Linked DNA regions of Oleidesulfovibrio alaskensis DSM 16109. The protein of the gene in region 1 interacts with the protein of each later gene in a pairwise test. Links are inferred from orthologs where the notes say so. Each region holds a gene or a part of one and is shown on either strand. Other genes may lie near its edges. The genes, in order: acpP and H586_RS0108930.

Region 1 (3,046 bases):
TGTGGTTATGCCGCGCACCCCGCAGGGGGATGCGCGGCGGAGGGATTCGGTATTAGCCTTCCCAGCGCTTGAACAGCATGCACGCGTTGGTGCCGCCGAAGCCGAAGGAGTTGCTCAGCACGTATTGTGCCTGATACGACTCGGAACCGCCACCCATATAGTTGAGGTCGCAGTCTTCGTCGGGGGTTTCATAGTTTGCGGTACCGGGCACGGTGCCGGTTGCAAGGGTAAGACAGCTGAAAACGCCTTCCACGCCGCCGGCGGCCCCCAGCAGGTGGCCCGTCTGCGATTTGTTGGCGCTGATGCGCAGCTTGGACGCGTGGTCGCCGAACACTTTTTTCAGTGCCAGTGTTTCGCTCTTGTCGTTCAGCTGTGTCGAGGTGCCGTGGGCATTGATGCAGTCCACATCAGCGGGGCTGATGCCGGCTTCTTCAATGGCCATCAGCATGGCGCGTGCCATGCCTTCGGCGTCGTCGCGGGGGGCGGTCATATGAAACGCGTCGTCCGAAGAGCCGAAGCCCACGATTTCCGCGTATATGGTTGCCCCGCGGGCCCGGGCGGACTCAAGCGATTCGACCAGCAGCAGCCCTGCGCCTTCGCCGATGACAAAGCCGTCACGGTTGGCATCAAAGGGACGCGAAGCCTTTTCGGGGGCATCGTTGCTTGCGGTGGAAAGCGCACGCAGTGCTGTGAACCCGGACACGCCCATGGGGGTGATGGTGGATTCGGCACCGCCGGTGACCACAGCGTCGTAGCGGCCCACTTTTACCTCGGTAAAAGCATAGCCGATGGCGTGGGTGCCCGATGCGCATGCACTGGTCATCACAACGTTGCCGCCTTTGGCGCCTATTTCCATGGCAATCTGGCCGGGGGCCATGTTGGAGATAAGCTGGGGAATCATGAAGGGGGAGATGCGGTTGGGACCGGCTTCGACCAGTTTGGTATGAAACTGCTCGATGGTTTCCAGTCCGCCCAGCCCCACACCCAGAAGACAGGCCACGCGATGGGCCGTTTCTTCGGGCACGGTGTATTCTGCGTGCTTCATGAGTTGCTTGGCGCAGGCCACCGCGTACTGCGTAAAGCGGTCCATGCGGCGTGCCTGTTTGGGGGGAATATACTCGCCCAGGTCGAGGTCTTTTACCTCGCCCGCCACGCGGGATGTATATTCGCTGGCATCAAAACGGGTGATGGGCCCGATTCCGGACTTTCCGGCAATGAGATTTTCCCAGCTGGTTTCAACATTGTTGCCAAGCGGGGTTATTGCGGCAAGTCCGGTTACTACTACTCGTTTTCCAGTCATTCTATGTTCCTCGTGGGCATAACGCGGCGTAAAAGCCGTCCGTCCGGTGTCCGGTCTGGCCGGTGGCAGGGGCGGAAAAAAGCCTTTTTCGCAGCAGCCGGAAGAAAAGGGCAAAGCGCCTTATGACTCCGTCATAAGACGCCTGCTTGCATGTATTTGGAATGATGAGTGAAGACTATTGCTTGCCAGCGATGTAGTCGATGGCGTCTTTGACTTTCAGAATTTTCTGAGCGTCGTCGTCATCAATCTCGGTACCGAATTCTTCTTCCATGGCCATGATCAGTTCGGTCAGGTCCAGGGAGTCAGCACCCAGATCTTCCACAAAGGAAGCTTCGGGCTTTACTTCTTCGGCGGAAACGCCGAGCTGGTCCATGATGATCTTTTTGACTTTTTCTTCGACGGACATATTCCCTCCAATCGGTGTTATTTGTAGCTGAAGCGCAGGCAGGCAGCGGCCTGTCCGCAGGCGGGCTAGGTGTACAGACCGCCGTTGACGGCGATGACCTGCCCGGTAATGTAGCCAGCCTTGTCAGAAGCAAGAAAGGCCACGGCATCCGCCACATCCTGTGCACTGCCGAGACGGCGCAGCGGAATGGCGGAAAGGTACTGTTCGCGCACATTGTCGGCAAGCGCTCTGGTCATGTCGGTCTCTATGAAACCGGGTGCCACGGCGTTTACGGTGATGTTGCGCGCTGCAAGCTCCTTGGCGGCGGACTTGGTAAGTCCTATAAGACCGGCCTTGGCGGAGCAGTAGTTGGCTTGTCCGGCGTTGCCCATCTGGCCCACCACCGAGGTGATGTTGATGATGCGGCCGCAGCGTTGTCTGCTCATTATTTTGGCCGCTTCGCGGCTGCATGAAAAGGCGCCCTGCAGGTTTACACTGATAACCCGTGCAAAGTCCTCATCTTTCATGCGTATGAGCAGCCCGTCTTTGGTTATGCCGGCGTTGTTCACCAGCACATCCAGCCGGACTTTGTCCTTCACTTCGTTTTTAAAGAATGCGGCCACCTCTTCGGGGTCGCCCACATTCAGACGAAGGGCCCTTGCCTGTCCGCCCGCAGTGCGGATGGACTCGGCCACGGTTTCGGCTTCTTCAGGTTTGCTCACATAGGTAAGCAGTACCTGAAAACCTTGCGCGGCCAGTGTTTCGGCAATGCATTTGCCGATGCCGCGTGAGCCGCCCGTGACCAGTGCGGTGGAGATAAGTTCGCTCATTTTGGTTCGCTTTTTCTCTTCTTTACCGGAAGGCACCGCTTTATACCGTAAAGACAGTGTAACTTCAATTGTGAATTTCGGCAGCGAGTATCTTATATTCCGGAAGGTTACCGGTTATACACGCTTTTTCAGGTGCGCAGCAGCACTGCACCCCATGTGAATCCGCCTCCGAATGTGGTCAGCAGTACCGTGCGCCCGGGGGGCAGCAGGTTTTTACTGTCCGCATCGGCCAGTGCCAGAGGCACCGATGCAGCGGAAGTGTTGCCGTATTCCTGAAGATTCACAAATACTTTATCGGCAGGGATACCCAGTTTTTTTCCCACCGCTTCGATAATGCGCAGGTTTGCCTGATGGGGCAGCAGCATATCCACGTCTTCGCGGGCTATGCCGTTGCGCTCAAGCAGTTCTTCGCACACGCGTGCCATGCTGCGCACGGCGTGTTTGAATATTTCACGGCCTTCCATGCGGACGAAAAATTCGTCACCCACGGGCTGGCCGTGTTTGTAGGGAACGCTGGTTCCGCCACCGCTG
Region 2 (3,214 bases), on another replicon or contig:
GGAAGCCGCCGCCCTGCGCATGGAGACCCTGCTGTTTTCCGGTATATTTCTGGCCGTCATGCTTGTTGCCAGCGTGCTGCTTATACGTGTGTATCTTTCACGGCCGCTGGGTTCTTTGCTGGAATACACGGCCAGCGTTGCCAACGGCAATCTGGACGCACAGACCCACGACACATTTCGCGGTGAACTGAAAGTGCTGCGCAATGATCTGGTGCGCATGGTCGTAAGCCTGAAAGAAAAAATACACGAAGCAGCAGCACTGGCCGGCAAAAGCGAAGAAGAAAGCGAACGTGCACGGCTGGCCATGCAGGAAGCGGAAGAAGCCCGGGGCATGGCCGAACAGGCCCGCAAGCAGGCGCTGCACGATGCCGCATCAGCACTGGAGGGTGTTGTTGAGGAACTGGCCATGACCACGGAAGGGTTCTCTCATCAGATAGACGAAGTGGCCAACAGTGCGCAGATGCAATCTGACAAGCTGGGCCGCACAGCCGATGCCATAGAGCAGATGAACGCCAGCATGCAGCGTGTGGAACAGAATGCCAGCAACGCCAGCGAGGCTTCGTCCGACAGCCGCAACAAGGCAAAGGAAGGCGCGGAGGTGGTCCGCGATTCCGTGGCCGCCATGGAACAGGTGCAGACCATGGCCGAAAACCTGAAAAACGATATGAACGCTCTGGGAGCGCAGACCGAGGCCATAGGACGCATAATGACCGTCATCACCGACATTGCCGACCAGACCAACCTGCTGGCGCTGAACGCCGCCATTGAAGCAGCCCGCGCCGGAGACGCCGGACGGGGGTTTGCCGTGGTGGCCGACGAGGTGCGCAAACTGGCTGAAAAAACCATGAGCGCCACCGGTGAGGTGGGACAGGCCGTAAACGCCATACAGCAGGCCACAAACAGAAATATGGATAACGCCCAGCAGGCGGCCGAAGCCATAGGCAGAGCCACCGGTCTGGTGCAGCACTCCGGAGAAGCGCTGGAAACAATAGTTACCCGCTCTGACGATGCGGCGCATCAGGTCGACATGATACACGAAGCCACTTCGGAGCAGTCGCACGCCAGCGAAGAGGTGACCGGCGCCGTGGAAGAAGTGCGCCGCATAGCCGCGGAAACCGCCACAGACATGGAATCGGCCCGCGAGGCCATCATCAGGCTGACAGGGCTGAGCGAATCGCTGACGGGCATGGTGCGCAAGCTGCGCAGCTGACCGTACGCAGTTCTGACCGTACGCCGCGCCCCCCCACCGGCGGGCGCGGCTTTTTTTTACATGTATGAAGTGCCGCATGCGCACAGGAGCGCACCACACCATTAAAAGACAGCTCTTTTCATACTTTGCCACATGCGGCGGCTTGGGGTATGTAACCACTTTGCCCGACGCATCCCATGAGGGACGCATTCAGGAGTATGCCCATGACCGACTTTCCCGCGCCGGAAACCTGGCTCGCACACCGCGTATCCTATGGTGAGACGGACACCATGGGCGTTGTATACTATGCCGAGTACCTGCACTTTTTCGAACGGGCCCGCAGCGAGTTCATCCGCGCCCGCGGCATGAGCTATGCGCAGGTGGAAGAAAAAGACATCATGCTGCCCGTGCGCGAAGCGGCCTGCCGCTACCGCCGTCCCGCCCGCTTTGATGATCTGGTGCGCATCCGCACCGGTATCTCGCAATGGGGCAGGGCATCACTGACGTTTGTGTATGAAATCTGGAACGAGGATAAAACCGTTCTGCTGTGCACGGGCAGCACGCAGCACGCCTGTGTAAACCGCACCGGGCGACCCGTTTCCGTTCCCGAATGGCTCCGCGCCCTGTTCACAGCGTAACCCCGCCGCTACGCCAAACCGCCCGCGCCCCGCTGTTTACCGCGGAGGCAGCGGCCACACTCTTACTGTCATGCTGCTTGATATACATACCCACGCGTTTCATCCCAAAATAGCCTCCAAAGCCGTGGCCCAGCTGGAAAGCCACTACGGCATCACCATGAGCGGCTCCGGCCTGCTGGAAGATCTTGATGCGGTAACCCGCAAAGCCGGACTGGACGGCTATGTGGTGCACAACGCGGCCACCGCTGCGGCACAGGTTGTGCCTGCCAACAACTTTGCCATGGCGCTCAGCCTCACCTGCCCCCGTGCCGTGGCATTCGGCAGCATCCATCCCGATTATGAAGAATGGGAGGCACAGCTGAAGCGTCTGCAGGCGCACGGCATACGCGGCATCAAGCTGCACCCCGAGTTTCAGGGGTTCTGGCTGGATGACCCGCGGCTGGAACCTATTTTTGAAACCATCGGCGACAGCATGATGATCATGTGTCACATCGGCGACGCACTGCCGCCCGATGAAAACCCTTCATGCCCGTACAAGCTGGCGGCACTGATTAAAAAATTTCCCCGCGTGCGGTTCATCGCCGCACACATGGGCGGCTACCGCCACTGGAAGTATGCGCTGGAAGCACTGGCGGGCAAAAACGTCTACATGGATACTTCCAGCTCACTGGCGTTCATCGACGATGACACCCTGCACGGTCTATGGAAAAAGCACCCGCGTGAACAATGGCTTTTCGGCAGTGACTGGCCGCTGTTTGATCCTGCATCGGAACAGAAAATGCTCCGGAAACGGCTGGGCATCAGCGACAGCGCTCTGGCCGATCTCATGGGCAACGGTGCGCTGGCACTGGGGCTCAGGGCGCAGTACTGAAACACTGCGTTCCGCATGGGAACCTTGCACAAAAAAACACCGCATCCTTAATGAATGCGGTGTTTTTTTGTGTCTGACATACAGGCATGCACATACCGGCGGGCAAACCTGCACTGTACCGCCGGTGCTTGGGGCAACAACAGCATAACCGCCATACGGACGTTATGAAAAGCCACCGGCGCACCGGTGGCGGCCCGTCTGCGCCGGGCGCGTCATACCTTGCGGCAGCACCGGGGCGACACGGCAGCCGCAAACGGCATACGAAAGGCAGCGGCAGACAACCGGCAAAGGCATGTACCGGTCCCCCGCCCTGCCGTCACAGTGGCGGCAGTCTCCGTACCTTGCACCATGAACGCACGGACACAATCTGCCGCCTGCGGAACGGAGACGTCAGCCCAGCAGTTTTTCCGGCGGACGACGCTCGGGCACCACCTTGTGTTCTATGGTGCCTTCGTTCCATTCCTTTGTCACATACAGTCCGCAGAAACAGGCCCCGTACTCCTCCATATCCGGTTC

What was found.
Region 2: the proteins of acpP (region 1) and H586_RS0108930 interact in binary tests that used the Escherichia coli proteins (3 or more experiments, as listed by UniProt). The link is inferred for Oleidesulfovibrio alaskensis DSM 16109 from one-to-one orthologs.

Annotation. Positions count from the first base shown.
Region 1 is NZ_AXWQ01000004.1:409,725-412,770, reverse strand. Bases 92-2,918 are described here. They hold acpP (acyl carrier protein), read right to left. Parts: upstream 1,707-2,918; coding sequence 1,476-1,706; downstream 92-1,475. Other genes in these bases: H586_RS0102130 (beta-ketoacyl-ACP synthase III), read right to left, coding at 2,644-2,918; fabG (3-oxoacyl-[acyl-carrier-protein] reductase), read right to left, coding at 1,772-2,515; fabF (beta-ketoacyl-ACP synthase II), read right to left, coding at 92-1,300. In the rest of the region: more of fabF, read right to left, coding at 53-91; more of H586_RS0102130, read right to left, coding at 2,919-3,046. UniProt on the Escherichia coli protein: Carrier of the growing fatty acid chain in fatty acid biosynthesis.
Region 2 is NZ_AXWQ01000013.1:129,611-132,824, forward strand. The notes cover bases 126-3,120. They hold H586_RS0108930 (acyl-CoA thioesterase), read left to right. Parts: upstream 126-1,413; coding sequence 1,414-1,827; downstream 1,828-3,120. Other genes in these bases: H586_RS18740 (methyl-accepting chemotaxis protein), read left to right, coding at 126-1,210; H586_RS0108935 (amidohydrolase family protein), read left to right, coding at 1,898-2,698; H586_RS0108940 (ferredoxin-thioredoxin reductase catalytic domain-containing protein), read right to left, coding at 3,089-3,120. Outside these bases: more of H586_RS18740, read left to right, coding at 1-125; more of H586_RS0108940, read right to left, coding at 3,121-3,214.